2 regions of the Streptomyces incanus genome follow, and region 1 is predicted to be linked to the other one. Evidence: predicted binding sites of a transcription regulator. Region 1 holds the regulator's gene; the other holds the start of a gene.
The links. The regulator HrcA, encoded in region 1, represses chaperone genes, less so after heat shock. The targets are predictions, from matches to a motif close to TTNGCACTCNGNNNNNCNGAGTGCNAA.

Region 1 (8,202 bases):
CCGCCGAGGCGCCGGCCGCGAGGACGGCGGCGATCTGGCTGCCGTGCATGATGCCGCCGGCCGCGACGACCGGGATGCCCACGGCCTCCCGCACCTGGCTGATCAGCGACAGCAGTCCGATGCCGGAGCCGTCCGTCTCCGGGTCGTCCCGGTGGGTGCCCTGATGGCCGCCGGCCTCGACACCCTGCGCGATCACCGCGTCGGCGCCCGCCTCCTCCACCGACCGCGCCTCGTCGGGGGTGGTGGCGGTGGCCAGCGTGAACGTGCCGGCGCGGCGCAGGGCGTCCAGGACGTCGCGGGAGGGCACGCCGAAGTGGAACGACACCACCGGCACCGGGTTGTCGAGCAGGACGGCGAGTTTGGCGTCGTAGCCGTCGTCGCGGCCGCAGTCGGGGTCGCCGAGCTCGGTGGCGTACCAGGGGGCCTCACCGGCCAGCTGGTGGGCGTAGACGCCGACGGCGGCGGGGTCGGGGGTCTCGGGCTGCGGCATGAAGACGTTGACGCCGAAGGCGAGGCCGGTCAGTCCGCGCAACTGCTTGATCTCCTGGTACATCCCGTCCGCGGTCTTGTACCCGGCGGCCAGGAACCCGAGTCCGCCCGCCTCGGACACGGCCGCGGCAAGCTGCGGCACGGCGACTCCGCCCGCCATCGGGGCCTGCACCACGGGGTGCCGGAGGAGGTCGGTGAGCGCCAAGGACATGACGGCATGTTGCCACGTCCTTCGGACATCTCCGAATCGGATCGAAGGCAGACCGGACGCGGATCGAAGATGGACCGGAAACGGATCGAAGGCGGATCGAAGACGGGTTCGAAGACGGGTTCGAAACGAACCGGGAACCCGTCGGAGACAGGTCCGGAGCGGTTCCGAAGAGGGCTTCGGAAGGGCTCCGGACGGATTCCGGAGCCGACCGTGCCCCTTGGCGCAGACCGTTTCCGAGGCCCCGCGCGGCCACTGCGACGAAGCGCCCCCGGGGCGTCCCGCGGGGGCCTTGTCCGGCCCTCGCGGAAAGCACCCGTCAGCACCATCAGGGAGCCGCAGGCCCACAGGCCCGTAGACGCCCGCCAGCGCGCGGCAGCGCCTCAGCGCCCGTTGAAGGCGTCCTTCAGCCGGGAGAACAGGCCCTGCTGGCCCGGCTGGAACTGGCCCAGCGGGCGCTCCTCGCCGCGGAGCTTGGCGAGTTCGCGCAGCAGGCGTTCCTGTTCGACGTCGAGCTTGCCCGGGGTCTGCACCTCGACGTGCACGATGAGGTCGCCCCGGCCGCCGCCGCGCAGATGCGTGACGCCCCGGTCGTGCAGCGGGATCGACTGGCCGGACTGGGTGCCGGGCCGGATGTCGACCTCCTCCATGCCGTCCAGCGTCTCCAGCGGCACTTTGGTGCCGAGGGCTGCCGCCGTCATCGGGATGGTGACCGTGCAGTGCAGGTCGTCGCCGCGCCGCTGGAAGGTGCTGTGCGGCAGCTCGTGGATCTCGACGTACAGGTCGCCGGCGGGACCGCCTCCGGGGCCGACCTCGCCCTCGCCGGCCAGCTGGATCCGCGTGCCGTTGTCCACACCGGCCGGGATCTTCACCGTCAGGGTGCGGCGGGAGCGGATCCGTCCGTCGCCCGCGCACTCCGGGCACGGGGTCGGGACGACGGTGCCGAAGCCCTGGCACTGCGGGCAGGGGCGCGAGGTCATGACCTGGCCCAGGAAGGACCGCGTGACCTGCGAGACCTCGCCCCGGCCGCGGCACATGTCACAGGTCTGCGCGGTGGTGCCGGGCGCGGCGCCCTCACCGCTGCAGGTGGTGCAGACGACCGCCGTGTCGACCTGGATGTCCTTGGTCGTCCCGAACGCGGCCTCGTCCAGCTCGATTTCGAGGCGGATCATCGCGTCCTGGCCGCGGCGGGTGCGCGAGCGCGGTCCGCGCTGCGACGCCGTGCCGAAGAACGCGTCCATGATGTCGGAGAAGTTTCCGAAGCCGCCCGCTCCGAAGCCGCCCGCGCCACCGCCGCCGGCCTGCTGGAGCGGGTCACCGCCGAGGTCGTAGACCTGCTTCTTCTGCGGGTCCGACAGCACCTCGTAGGCGGCGTTGATCTCCTTGAACCGCTCCTGCGTCTTCGGATCCGGGTTGACGTCCGGATGCAGCTCGCGGGCGAGTCGCCGGAAGGCCTTCTTGATCTCTTCCTGCGACGCGTCCCGGCGTACGCCGAGTACGGCGTAATAGTCGGTGGCCACTTACGACTCCGCCAGGATCTGTCCGACGTACCGTGCCACTGCGCGTACCGCTCCCATCGTTCCCGGGTAATCCATGCGTGTCGGTCCGACCACGCCGAGCTTGGCAACAGCCTCGCCGCCCGAACCGTAGCCCACCGACACCACGGACGTGGAGTTGAGTCCCTCATGGGCGTTCTCATGACCGATACGCACGGTCACGCCCGGATCCTTCGCCTCGCCGAGCAGCTTGAGAAGCACGACCTGCTCCTCGAGCGCCTCCAGGACAGGCCGGATCACCAGGGGAAAGTCATGTCCGAAGCGGGTCAGATTGGCGGTGCCGCCGATCATCAACCGCTCCTCGTTCTCCTCGACCAGTGTCTCCAGGAGAGTGGAGAGCACGGTCGAGACCGTACCGCGTTCCTCGGGGTCGAAGCCCTCGGGGAGGTCCTCGACGAGGGATGGTACGTCGGTGAAACGGCGGCCCGCGACACGGCTGTTGAGCCGCGCCCGCAGATCCGCCAGGGTCGCCTCCCCGACCGGCGCCGGACAGTCGATCATGCGCTGCTCGACCCGCCCGGTGTCCGTGATCAGCACCAGCATGGCGCGCGCGGGCGCCATCGGGAGCAGCTCCACGTGCCGCACGGTCGAACGGGTCAGCGACGGGTACTGCACGACGGCGACCTGCCGGGTCAGCTGCGCGAGCAGCCGCACCGTGCGGGCCACGACGTCGTCCAGGTCGACGGCGCCCTCGAGGAAGTTCTGGATGGCGCGCCGCTCGGGCGCGGTCATCGGCTTGACGCCGGCGAGCTTGTCCACGAAGAGCCGGTAGCCCTTGTCCGTGGGGATGCGCCCGGCGCTGGTGTGCGGCTGGGCGATGAAGCCCTCGTCCTCCAGGGCCGCCATGTCGTTGCGCACGGTGGCCGGGGAGACGCCCAGGTTGTGCCGCTCGGTGAGGGCCTTGGAACCGACGGGTTCCTCGGTGCCGACGTAGTCCTGGACGATGGCGCGCAGCACCTGGAGCCTGCGTTCACTGAGCATCACGCGCACCTCCAGAAGCCGTCCGCCCGGTATCTTCCCTGGCACTCTTCGCACGCGAGTGCCAGTCTCCCCGCCCAGTGTACGGCCGGGGGGTACTCCCCGGGCAAGGCCGGTGCCGCACCGTCGCGCCGCGAAAGCCGTAGGCGGTTAGCGTCGCGGTATGACGGTGGCTTGGGAAGAGTCGGGATGGGAACGGCCGGCGCCGGGAGTGGGGCGGTGCCGGCTTCCGGTGTGGGACTGCACGGTGGGGCTCGTGGTCGGCGCGGACGCGGTGCTGCTCGTGGACTCCGGTTCGTCCCTGCGCGAGGGCGCGCGGTTGCGGGCCGAGGCGCAGGCGCTCACCGGGCGGCGTGTGACGCATCTCGCGCTCACCCACCCCCACTTCGACCATGTGCTGGGGGCGGCGGTGTTCGCGGGCGCGGAGGTGTTCGGTGCGGTGGGCCTGGACACGGTGCTGGCGCGGGGGCGCGAGGAGCTGCGCGCGGACGCGGAGCGCCACGGTCTGGACGCGCGGGCGGCGGAAGAGGCCGTGGACGCGCTGGTCACGCCCCGGCACACGGTGGCCGGCGAGCGGACGCTCGACCTGGGCGGCGGACGGCGGGCACTTCTCGCGAACGTGGGCCCGGGGCACACGGCGCACGATCTCGCGGTACTGGTGCCCGGCGATCCGGGGGTGGTGTTCTGCGGCGACCTGGTGGAGGAGTCCGGCGAGCCGCAGGCGGGCCCCGACGCCGTGCCGTCGCAGTGGCCGGGCGCCCTGGACCGGCTGCTGGCCCTGGGCGGCGAGGACGCGGTGTACGTCCCCGGCCACGGCGCGGTGGTAGACGCGGCGTTCGTACGGGCCCAGCGCGACGCCCTCGCGGCCCGCTTCGGCGTGTCGGGCTGAATCTTCGGCCGAACGGGGGCCTGCTTCTCCTATCGTCATCAGAATGCGCTCGTACTCTCCTGATCTGACCCCCGGGTGGAAGAAGTCCCGTCCCGTCCCCGAGGTGCCGGCCGAGCCCGGTCTGGTCGTGGAGGAGCCCGGCAGCGGATTCTGCGGCGCGGTGATCCGCTGCGAGGCGGGCACGGTGACCCTGGAGGACCGCTTCGGCAAGCACCGGGTGTTCCCGCTGGAACCGCGCGGCTTCCTGTGGGAGGGGCGTGCGGTGACGCTGGTGCGGCCGGCCGCCGGCCCGTCCCGGCCGGCCCGTACGGCGTCCGGTTCGGTGGCGGTCCCGGGCGCACGCGCGCGCGTGGCGCGTGCCGGGCGCATCTACGTCGAGGGGCGGCACGACGCCGAACTGGTCGAGAAGGTGTGGGGCGACGACCTGCGCATCGAGGGCGTGGTCGTGGAGTACCTGGAGGGCGTCGACGACCTTCCGGCGATCGTCGAGGAGTTCGGTCCGGGCCCGGACGCACGGTTGGGGGTGCTGGTGGACCACTTGGTGCCGGGTTCGAAGGAGTGGCGGATCGCCGGGGCGGTCACCAGTGAGCACGCCCTGGTCGTCGGCCACCCCTACATCGACATCTGGGAGGCGGTGAAGCCGTCCTCCCTGGGCATCGAGTCCTGGCCGCGCGTCCCGCGCGGCCAGGACTGGAAGACGGGGGTGTGCGGCGCCCTGGGGTGGCCGGAGAACACGGGGGCGGCCTGGCAGCGGATCCTGGGCCGGGTGCGGTCCTACAAGGACCTGGAGCCGGCGCTCCTGGGAAGGGTCGAGGAATTGATCGACTTCGTCACGGAAAGCGGTGGGGCCTGACGCCCGGGAAGGCGCCGAATTCACTGGTGTCCAGGCCGATGCCCAGCATGTCGAGCGGCAGTCGATCACCGAAGTCCAGCTTCATCTGTGCCTTGTAGTCGGCTGCGTCCCCCTCTCCGACGGGCATCGTGAGCAGGACGCAGTGCTCCATGATCGGGTCGATGATGAGGTACGCGGGAACCTTGCCGGCGGCGTAGATCGACCGCTTGACGAGGTAATCCCGCACCACACTGGTCTTGGAGACGACCTCGACCACCAGGGTGATCAGCTCGGACGGCAGCAGACGTCCTGCCTCGGGCGTGGCGTCACGCTTGAGGACCACCAGATCCGGCACGGGCTCGCTGGCCTCGTCGACAATGTCGACGTCCTGGGTCTGAAGGCGAGCCCACTGCTTGCGCGGAATCTGGTCCAGGACATCTTCCACGATCATGTTGTGCACGAGATCGGGACCGGCCATCATCACGATTTCCCCCCGGAGAAGCTCGACCCTGACCCCCTCGGGAGGCTCGAACTCCTCGAAGAACCTGGTCATCCCACGCTCGTCCACAGCGGTCATCTCCGTGGCCCTCCACATCCGCCGCGTCCTTTTAGCGGCAGCCTACGAACCAGGTTAGGGACCGAACCCGCGTTCCGTGGTGATTCACTCCGCCGAGTGATCAATCCACCACATCCCTGACCACGGCGTCCGCCAGCAACCGCCCCCGGAGCGTCAGCACCGCACGCCCCTCCTCGTACGGGCCCTGCTGGAGCAGGCCGTCGGTGAGGGCCCTGTCGGCGGCCCGAAGGCCCTCCGCGCGGAGGAGGGACAGCGGGACGCCCTCCTTGAGGCGCAGTTCCAGCAGGATGCGCTCCACCCGGCGGTCCTCCCCGGAGAGGATCTCGCGCCCGGCACCCGGTGAACGGCCCTCGGCCAGGGCCGCCGCGTACGCGCCGGGGTGCTTCACGTTCCACCAGCGCACCCCGCCCACGTGCGAGTGGGCCCCGGGTCCGGCGCCCCACCAGTCGGCGCCGCGCCAGTACAGCTCGTTGTGCAGGCAGCGGCCCGCGTCCGAGGTGGCCCAGTTGGACACCTCGTACCAGTCGAATCCGGCCGCCGACAGGATCTCCTCGGCGATCAGGTACCGGTCGGCGTGGACGTCGTCGTCGGTCATCGGGACCTCGCCGCGCCGGATGCGGCGGGCGAGCTGGGTGCCCTCCTCGACGATCAGGGCGTAGGCCGAGACGTGGTCGGGGCCGGCGCCGAGGGCCGCGTCCAGCGAGGCCCGCCAGTCGTCGTCGGACTCGCCGGGGGTGCCGTAGATCAGGTCGAGGTTGACGTGCTCGAAGCCCGCCGCGCGCGCCTCGGCGACACACGCTTCCGGGCGGCCGGGGGTGTGCGTGCGGTCCAGGATCTTCAGTACGTGCTGCCGGGCACTCTGCATGCCGAAGGAGATCCGGTTGAAGCCGCCCTCGCGCAGGGTGGCCAGATAGGCAGGGTCGACCGACTCCGGGTTCGCCTCCGTGGTGACCTCGGCGTCCGCCGCCAGCCCGAACTCGTCACGGATCGCGGCCAGCATCCGTACGAGGTCGTCGGCGGCCAGCAGGGTGGGTGTGCCGCCGCCGACGAAGACCGTGCGGACCTCGCGCGGGTCGTCGCCGAGCACCTTGCGGGCCAGGCGGACCTCGTCGGTCAGCGTGTCGGCGTAGTTGTCGCGGGACGCCAGTACTCCACCGCTGCCGCGCAGCTCGGTGGCGGTGTAGGTGTTGAAGTCGCAGTAGCCGCAGCGGGTCGCGCAGTACGGCACGTGCAGATAGAACCCGAGGGGGCGGTCGGCGGCCCCGGCGAGCGCGAACGCGGGGAGCGCGCCGTCGGCGGGGACGGGCTCGCCGTCGGGGAGTGCGGAAGGCATGTGCTCCATTGTCCCGCACTCGTCCTGGTCCTCTCGCGCGTCGCGGGTGTCAGCCCGCCTGGAGCACGAGCAGCGCGAGATCGTCGGCCGGCGGCCGTGCCCCGAACTCGTGGACGAGCCGGTTGATCCGTTTTGCTGTCAGCTCGGCGTCCAGCCCCGCGCAGCCGGCCAGCGCCGTGGCGAGCCCGTCCCCGTCGTCGAACTGGCGGGAGCCGGAGCGCCGCTCGGTGACGCCGTCGGTGACACAGAGCAGGGTGTCGCCGGAGCGCAGCTCGAAGGTCTCGCTGGTGTAGGTGGCGTCCTCGACGACCCCGAGCAGGGTCTGCGGCTGGGCGACGGTACGGACCGTCCCGTCGGGCGCGAGCAGCAGGGGCAGGGGGTGCCCGGCGGAGGCGAGGGTGACGCGGGCACGGACACGGCCGCCGTCGCCGTCGCCGTCGTCTTCGACGAGGGTGAGTTCGCCGTAGAGGAGGGACAGGAAACGGGTCTGGGGGCCGTCCCCGGGGGCGGTCGGACGGGCGCCGGCGGCGACGAGGGCGCGGGCGGCGGCGTCGGCGGCTTCCGTGGCGTCGTCCAGGAGCAGCTGGTTGAGGCGGTCGAGGACGTCGGCGACGCGGTAGCCCTCGCGGGCGAGCAGCCGCAGCCAGGGGCGGGCCAGCCCGATGACGACGGCCGCCTCGGGGCCCTTGCCCTGGACGTCGCCGATGGCGAAGCACCAGCGGCCCTTCCCGGCCTGGAACAGGTCGTAGAAGTCGCCGCTCGGTCCGCCCTTGTCGAGGGGCTCGTGGATGAAGGCGGAGTGCACGCCGGGGATCTCGGCGACGGCGCTGGGCAGCAGACCGCGCTGGAGCACGGCGGAGATGGTGGCCTGCCGGGCGTACTGCCGGGCGGCGCCGATGGCGAGCGCCACGCGCCGGCCGAGGTCCTCCACCAGCCCGGTGACCTCGTCCGGGAACCGCCCGATCCCGGCCCGCCCGATCACCAGCGTCCCCAGCGGCCGCCCGCCGGCGACGAGACGGTAGGCGAGGGCGGTGCCGGGGGCGGCCACGAGGGCCGGGACGGAGCCGGGGGCAGTGGCGGGGCCGGGGACGGTGGGGCCCGGGACGCTGTAGTCGTACGGCGGGGCGTCGGCCGACAGCTCCGGCATGCCGAAAGGGGCCTGCGGCGGGTCGAAGCCCTCCGGCAAGTGGCCGAGGCCGGCCTGCGGCAGGTCGAGGGCCTTCTCCGGCCAGGGGTAGACGAGCGGGCCGGGGCACAACGGGTCGGAGAGAGGCGGCGGATTCTGCTCGAGCGCCCTGTTCAGTTCCTCGACGCGGCTCTCGTCGGCGTGCCAGACCCGG
Region 2 (8,202 bases), on a different contig from region 1:
GCAGTTCGAAGTCCGGGGTCTCCGGCGGCAGCGGCAGCCGGGCGGTGGCGACGCCCAGTTCCTCCCCGTCCACGTACACCTCGTGCTGGGGCTCGCTGCCCGGGGTCGTGTTGTGGACCAGCTCCCAGAGCGTGAGCGCCGAGCCGTCGGCGAGCAGCCAGGTGTGCCGGTACGTCTCGCGGTGCAGGCCGGCACTGTGGTGCGCGGAGTGCAGCGAACTGTCGTACGCCAGCGCGCAGTCGAGCAGGCGTACTGCCTCGTCGGGCAGCTCGAAGGAGTTCAGGGCACGGCCGAGCAGTCGCGCGAGATGCTCCTCAGGAGACTCGGGCGAGTCGGCTGGTTCGTACGCTGCCGTCTCGTACGGAACGCTCAAGGCTTCTCCCGGCGTCGCTGCATGTCACCTTGTGGGTGCATACCGTAGCCCTTCGGGCGGACATCATGTCCGGGAACTGAGAAAACGTGCGGCGGTGAAACGAACGGATCGCGCGAAGAATTCCCGCCCGTCCCCGGCGGACACCCGTACCCCCTGCTCAGACGCCGTTCCTGCGCTCGTCGCCGGGTCGTCGGCCGCCGATCACGCAGTCCGCTCAGCGGTTGACTCCCTCCGTTCACCGGACGTCCTCGCTGTCCCGCCCGACTCCCCTACGCTTTCCCGTCCGGGGCGCCACGAGCCTCCCTGTCCGGTTCGTCATACACCTACCCATGCAGCTACCCGTACAGCTCCTCGTACGACGGCCAGGCTCCGCCCGGTCCGTCCACCGACCCGGCCGCGCGCAGGGCCCGTACGATCGCGCGGGTCACCGAGTCGGCGCCCGCCGCGAGGATCTCGTTCAGGGCGAGAGGGTTCGCGGCGTCGAGCGCGTGGGTGCCTGTGGCGAGGGCGAACACCGTGTCCCCGTCGTTGAGCAGATGCACCGGCCGCACCGCCCGCGCGATGCCGTCGTGCGCGGTGCCGGCCAGCTTCTGCGCCTGCGCCTTGGACAGGTCCGCGTCGGTGGCGACCACCGCGAGCGTGGTGTTGAGCGGCTGCGGCCCGTTCCGCTCCGCGATGCCGGCGAGCCGCCGGAGCGCTGCCGCGTGCACCTCCGCGTCGGGATGACGCACCCGGCCGCCCCGGAACAACTCGCCGTACAGCGTCCCCGTTTCCGGGTCCAGCGCCGACCCCGCCGCGTTGGCCACCACCAGCGCGGCCACCGTGATTCCCGAGTCCAGCACCGTGCTCGCGGTGCCGATCCCGCCCTTCACCGCTCCGACCACGGCCCCCGTACCGGCGCCCACGCATCCCTCCGGTACCCGCGCCCCCGGCGCGGTCGCCGCTGCCGCCTCGACCGCCGCGCGCCCGGTGGCCGCGTCCGGCCGGGCCCGGAAGTCCCCGCCCCGGCCCAGATCGAAGACACAGGCGGCCGGCACCACCGGCACCACGTGCGCGGGATCCGGGCCGACGCGTACCCCGCGCCCCCGCTCCTCCAGCCAGGCCATCACCCCGGACGCCGCGTCGAGTCCATAGGCACTGCCGCCGGCCAGGACGACCGCCTCGACCCGCTGCACGAGGTTGCGGGGATCGAGCGCGTCGGTCTCCTTCGTACCCGGACCGCCGCCCCGCACGTCCACGGCGGCCACGGCCCCGCCCTCGGGCGCGAGCACCACCGTGGCACCGGTGAGCAGGCCGTCTCCGGTACGGGTCGCGTGTCCCACGCGCACACCGGCCACATCGGTCAGAGCGTCAACAGTCATGGCGCCAGTCTCGCGCGGTCACCGCCGGAGCAGGGAGCCGCCCCCAGGGAGCGATCGCCGTCGGGGGAAGGTTCCGCCGGGGCCGTATTCTGGTCGTATGAGCACTCCCTCCGATCCCCGGCCGCGCGAGCCGAAGCCCGCGCTGGTCTTCGACGATCCGCTGGACCAGCAGTCCGCGGACGACACGGACCGGGGGTGGGGCGACCGCCCGTCCGGCGACAGCGCGTCGGACCTGAAGCGCTTCCTCGACGAGAAGCCGCCCCACCACATCTGACCCGGGTGCCGTGCGGGCCGGTGCCGGCTATCGCTCGCTGTACTCCGGGCCCTCGCTGCGACCCGAGCCGCGCTGCGCGACCAGCTCGTCGCGGATCTCCTTGAGCACCTCGAGCTCGGAGAGCTCGACGAGTTCCTGCGTGCCTTCCTTCGCCTTCCTGCGGGCCTCGACCCGGGCCAGATACCGGGTCATCGGCATCACCATCAGGAAGTAGACGACCGCAGCCGTGATCACGAACTGGAGCGTCGCGCCGAGGACCGAACCCCACAGGATCCTGACGCCCGTCGCGGCATCGCCGGTGCCCTTGCAGGGGTCCTTCAGGCACGAGCTGTAAGTGTCCAGGTTCTGCGTGCCGAAGGCGCCGACCAGCGGATTGATCACACCCTTCACCACCGCGTTGACTATGTTGGTGAAGGCGGCGCCGATGACCACGGCCACGGCCAGGTCGATGACGTTCCCACGCATCAGGAAGGCCTTGAAGCCCTGCCAGATGCTGGTTTCGTTCCTCTCGCTCACCCCAGGGCTCCATCTTGTATGTGTGACATGGGAGATCAAACGCTCCGCAACCTATGTCAGCGCCCCGCCGAACCGTCCACTCGGGTCCCTCGAGCAAGAGACGAGAGACACGACACCCGCGCCATCGGCCGAGAGGGACCCGCTCACCACAGGGTCACCGCCAGCCGTGCCGTGGCGCTCGCGCCGGCGAGGTCGGCCGCGGCGGCGCGCGGAACCGACAGCATCACCAGGGCCCCGCCCGCGCCCGTGTCCTCCGATGGCTTCGGCACCTCGGTGACCCGCGCCCCACGCGCGACCACGCGGGCCTCACCGCCTGTCACCCGCTCCTCGGCGGCGATGACATCGACCCGGTCGCCCGGCCGCAGCAGCCGCACGGTGGCGGCGTCGGCGATCCGCACCGGCGCCGTGACACGCGCTCCCGCGCGCCGTGCCCGTGCGACACGGTCTCCCGTGGACGCCGGCCCGGCATGTGCGCTCGAAGCGGCCTCGGGACGCCCGCGCGACCGGTCTGCCTCCCGGGGGCCGCCCGCCGCCACCAGCGCCACCGCCGTGACGGCGAGACCGACCGCCGCCGCCCGCCTCCGGTGCCGGACCAGCCGAGCCGACCCCAGCAGCCCGGCACGCACCCGCACCGGCGCGAAGTGCGGCACCTCGCAATGTGGAGGGACCCCGACCCCGGGCGGGTGCGGGACTACGGCGGGGCGGGAGGAAGGAGTCGAGACAGCCGACGAGGGGGAGGGGGACCGGGAGGAGTAAGGGGAGGCGGACCGGGAGGGGTAGGGGGACCGGAGCGAGGACTGACGCAGAGACGACGGAGGGAACGGGGGAGGGGACGAGGGCGGGAATGACACGGGACCACCACCTGCGACGAGGGATCGGCTTGCGGATCCCACGATGGGGCTTCCCGCCGTTCTCCGCCGGAGCCTGTGGACAGACCACGGCCTGTGGAAAACCCTCTCACCCGACCGTGCTCCGCGACCCGACCGTGCGCCACGAGCCCCGCGCCGGCAGTCCTACGGCAGCGCGAACCCCGGATCCATTCCGCCCAGCGCCGAGGCGCACAGGCAGCCCCGTTCCCGGGTCGTCGGCAGCGCCGCCACCGTGTCGAAGAGCACGTTCCGCAGTCGGTCCACGTTGTCCGCGAACACCCGCAGCACCTCGTCGTGCGAGACGCCCTCGCCGCTCTCGGCACCGGCGTCGAGGTCGGTGACCAGGGTCAGGGACGTGTAGCAGAGCTCCAGCTCACGGGCGAGCGCCGCCTCGGGGTGGCCGGTCATGCCCACCACCGACCAGCCCTGCGCCCGGTGCCACAACGACTCGGCGCGGGTGGAGAAGCGCGGCCCCTCGAGCACGACCAGCGTGCCGCCGTCCACCGGTTCCCAGTCCCGCCCACGCGCCGACTTCAGGGCGGCGGCCCGGCCGGCGGGGCAGTAGGGGTCGGCCAGCGACACGTGCACGACGTTCGGGACGATGCCGTCGGGCCGCGGCAGTCCGTCGAAATAGGTGCCCGCCCGGGACTTCGTACGGTCCACGAACTGGTCCGGGACCAGCAGCGTCCCCGGCCCGTACTCGGGCCGCAGCCCGCCCACCGCGCACGGCCCGAGCACCTGGCGCGCGCCGACCGACCTGAGTGCCCACAGGTTGGCCCGGTAGTTGATCCGGTGCGGCGGCAGATGGTGGCCGCGTCCGTGCCGGGGGAGGAAGGCGACCCTCCGACCGGCCAGTTCGCCGAGGAAGAGGGAGTCGCTGGGCGCCCCGTACGGGGTGTCCACCTGGACCTCGGTCACGTCGTCGAGGAAGGAGTAGAAACCGGAGCCGCCGATCACGCCGATCTCGACGTTCGCCTTGTTCGCCATGTTCCGCACCCTAACCGGCCCCGGAAACGCCGAGGACCCCGTCGTCGGACGACGACGGGGTCCCGTGAGGATTCGGCCTCAGGCGGCGGTGCTGCCCGCGGTGCTGCTGGAGCTGCCGGACCCGGACGACGAGCCGGAGCCAGAAGAAGATCCGGAGCCCGAAGAGGATGAGGACGAGGAAGAAGACGAAGAGGACGAAGACGAAGACGAGCTCGTCGACGAATCGGACGTCTTCGACGCCGAAGTGCTGCTCGACGAAGAACCGCGGCTGTCGTTGCGGTAGAAGCCGGAGCCCTTGAAGACAATGCCGACCGCCGAGAACACCTTCTTCAGGCGCCCCTGGCAGTTCGGGCACTCGGTAAGAGCGTCATCGGTGAACTTCTGCACCGCCTCGAGGCCCTCGCCGCACTCGGTGCACTGGTACTGATAGGTGGGCACTGTCTTCCTCCTGGCACTCTCACTCGATGAGTGCTAACGATCGTCAATGGTAACCCGTGCCGCAAGTGATCGGCGTAACGCGCGTCACCCCGCCACGGGCGGCGGTCGGAGCGCGACCGTCATGGGGACGGGCCTCCGTACGTGCTCAGCGCGTGTTCCGGACGCGCTTCGCGGTACGGCTTCCCAGGCGGGAAGCCATGTCCGCGGCGTCGCCATGGCCCCGCGCGTGTGCGCGGGCAAACCTGGCGGGGGCCTGTGCGGCGGCCTGCGAGTGCGTCACATCTCACTGATCGCGACGGGATCGCGCCGGGCCGCGCCGCGTGTGACCTCGCGGGTCACCCGGGGCGGTACCAGCCGTGATCGCAGGACCAGCAGCGTCACCAGGGCGAGCACCGTGCCGCCCATCGGCACCAGGAACCCGGCGCCGGTCCAGAGGTTGTCCTCCAGCTGCCCGGAGACCGTGACCGCGGCCGCCTGGCCGAGTGCCACCGCGCCGGTCAGCCAGGTGAAGGCCTCGGTGCGGGCACCGGCCGGGACCAGGTCGTCCACCAGGGTGTACCCGGTGATCAGGGCGGGCGCGATGCACATGCCGACCAGGAGGCCGAGCCCGGCGAGGAACAGCGCCGAGTGGGCGGTCCACAGGGCGGAGGCGGTCACCGCGAGCGCCACGTACCCGATGACCAGGCGCCGCTGCGGGGCGGCCTTCCAGGCGATGGCGCCGCAGGCGATGCCGGAGAGCATGTTTCCCGCGGCGAAGACGCCGTACAGGATGCCGTTCAGTCCGGGCTCGCCGATCGACTCGGTGTACGCGGCCAGCGACACCTGCATACCGCCGAAGACGGACCCGATGCCCAGGAAGATGACGATCAGGACGCGTACCCCGGGGACGCGGAGTGCGGAAACGTGTTCCACGCGCGCGTGCCCGCGAGCGGCCACCTCGGGTTGTGTGCCCTTCTGCGCGGCGAACAGCAGACCGCCGATCAGGGTCAGCGCGGCCTCGGTCACCAGGCCCGCCGCCGGGTCCACGGCCGTGCACAGGGCGGTGGCCAGCAGCGGTCCGACGACGAAGGTCAGCTCGTCGGTGACGGACTCGAAGGCCGCAGCCGTGGTCATCAGCGGGGAGTTCTTGAGCTTCACGCCCCAGCGGGCGCGCACCATGGGCCCGATCTGGGGCACCGAGGCGCCGGTGGGCACAGCGGCGGCGAACAGCGCCCACAGCGGGGCGCCGTTCAGTGCCAGCGCGGTCAGGGTCAGCCCGGACACCGTGTGCACCAGCACGCCGGGGACGAGGACGGCGCGCTGCCCGTAGCGGTCGGCGAGGCGTCCGCTGTACGGCGCGAACACTGCCATGGATACGCCGGTGACCGCCGCGACGGCGCCGGCCGCGCCGTACGAACCGGTGGTGTGCTGCACCAGCAGCACGATGGAGAGGGTGAGCATCGCGAAGGGCTGGCGTGCCGCGAAGCCGGGGAGCAGGAACGTCCAGGCGCCGCGCGTGCGCAGCAGTCGACCGTATCCCGGACGGGAGGTGGCCGCAGAGTCCTTCGACGTGGTGACCGTGGATGCCACGGCCCGTGCCTTTCTGCCGCCTGGTGGCGCGTGGGCCCCTGGTGTCGGGCGCGCCGAGAGCTGTCCTCTTGCGCTGACTGCGGTAGATGCCGGTGCCACAGCTCAGGGCGTGCCGGCCGCCATACGGTCGCGCCAGCTCTGCGTCAGGCAGAGTTGGTTCGATCTGGGTACCGTTTGCATGGTACAGGCGGTTCCAGGTGTACACAGGCTCCAGGTGCTTGTGATCCTGTGAAAGCGAGCACCGAGAGGCCCTGGCCCTGTGAATGACGGGTTATGGCCCAGCCCAGCTCAGCCCAACCCAACCCAGCCCGACCCGGCCCGCACGCCACAGTGCGAGAGGCGGCGCGAACGACGCCGGAAGCGGCGTCTCGGCCTCCGGCTCCGCCTGCCCGTCCGGTCAGCCCCCGGGCCTCGCCCCGTCCGTCCCCAGCCAGCCGGCCAGTTTGCCGCCGCGGCCCACCGCGCGGAGGCGGCGTTCGGCGGCGTCCCGGACCGGGTCGGTGGCGACGACGAGGAGTTCGTCCCCGTGCCGCAGCATCGTCGTCGGCCCCGGAACGAACGAGGCACCCCCGCGCACGACGAGCGTGACGGCCGCCCCCTTCGGCAGCCGCAGTTCGCCGACCTCCACGCCGTGCATCCTCGACTCCTCCGGGATGCCGACCGACAGCAGGTGTCCGCGCAGCCGCTCCAGGGGTGCCGACTCGATGCCCAGGTCGGCGGCCTCCGTGTCCTCGCCGAGGCGCAGTTTGTGGGCCAGCCAGGGCAGCGTCGGCCCTTGGACGAGGGTGTAGACGACGACCAGGATGAAGACGATGTTGAAGATCGACCGGCTGCCGGGGACGCCCTGCACCATCGGAATCGTCGCCAGGATGATGGGCACGGCGCCGCGCAGCCCCGCCCACGACATCAGAGCCTGCTCCTGCCAGGGCACCCGGAACGGCACCAGACTCAGCACGACGCTCAGCGGGCGGGCCACCACGGTCAGCACCAGCCCGATGATCAGTGCGGGCACGATGTCGACGCCCAGTTCGTGCGGGGAGACCAGCAGGCCGAGCAGGACGAACATGCCGATCTGCGCGAGCCAGCCGAGTCCCTCGGCGAACCCGCGCGTGGCGGGCCAGTGCGGCAGCTTGGTGTTGCCCAGCACCATCGCGGCGAGATAGACGGCGAGGAAGCCGCTGCCGTGGGCCATGGCGCCCGCCGCGTACGCGGTGACGGCGATGGCCATGACGGCGATCGGGTAGAGACCGGAGGCCGGCAGCGCCACGTGCCTGAGCCCCAGGGAACCCAGCCAGCCCAACGCGAGTCCGATGACGGCGCCGATGGCCAGTTCCAGGGTGATCTCGCCGAGCAGGACGTACCAGTGCTCGATCGGACCGGCCGTGGAGAAGGCGAGTACCAGAATGACCACGGGGGCGTCGTTGAAGCCGGACTCGGCCTCCAGCGTGCCCGTCACCCGCGAGGGGAGCGGGATGCGCCGCAGCACGGAGAAGACGGCCGCCGCGTCGGTCGAGGACACCACCGCGCCGATGATCAGCGCCTGCCGCCACTCCAGCCCGATCAGGAAATGCGCGGCCGTCGCGGTGACACCGACGCTCGCCGCGACACCCACGGTCGCGAGGGCGGCGGAGGCGGGCAGGACGGGTTTGATCTCCGTCCACTTGGTGCCCAGACCGCCCTCGGCCAGGATGACGACCAGGGCCGCGTATCCGATGACCTGCGTCAGCTCGGCGTTGTTGAACTGGACGTCGCCGATGCCGTCCTGGCCCATGGCGACGCCGATGCCCAGATAGACGAGCAGGCTGGGGAGCCCGC

Region 2: ACFP2V_RS07405 (FmdB family zinc ribbon protein) is a predicted target of HrcA. The motif match lies at 4,829-4,855, and genes of this name have one in related genera.

Annotation. Positions count from the first base shown of each region.
Region 1 is NZ_JBHSPC010000012.1:35,003-43,204, forward strand. It holds gene ACFP2V_RS03680 (nitronate monooxygenase) at 1-700, opposite strand, end outside; gene dnaJ (molecular chaperone DnaJ) at 1,081-2,217, opposite strand; gene hrcA (heat-inducible transcriptional repressor HrcA) at 2,218-3,234, opposite strand; gene ACFP2V_RS03695 (MBL fold metallo-hydrolase) at 3,395-4,120, shown strand; gene ACFP2V_RS03700 (DUF3097 domain-containing protein) at 4,164-4,973, shown strand; gene ACFP2V_RS03705 (Uma2 family endonuclease) at 4,951-5,529, opposite strand; gene hemW (radical SAM family heme chaperone HemW) at 5,630-6,862, opposite strand; gene ACFP2V_RS03715 (SpoIIE family protein phosphatase) at 6,912-8,202, opposite strand, start outside.
Region 2 is NZ_JBHSPC010000015.1:321,160-329,361, forward strand. It holds gene ACFP2V_RS07375 (DUF6227 family protein) at 1-373, opposite strand, end outside; gene ACFP2V_RS07380 (P1 family peptidase) at 709-1,734, opposite strand; gene ACFP2V_RS07385 (hypothetical protein) at 1,832-2,008, shown strand; gene mscL (large conductance mechanosensitive channel protein MscL) at 2,036-2,524, opposite strand; gene ACFP2V_RS07395 (hypothetical protein) at 2,668-3,174, opposite strand; gene ACFP2V_RS07400 (S-methyl-5'-thioadenosine phosphorylase) at 3,538-4,380, opposite strand; gene ACFP2V_RS07405 (FmdB family zinc ribbon protein) at 4,459-4,818, opposite strand; gene ACFP2V_RS07410 (MFS transporter) at 5,095-6,387, opposite strand; gene ACFP2V_RS07415 (potassium/proton antiporter) at 6,785-8,202, opposite strand, start outside.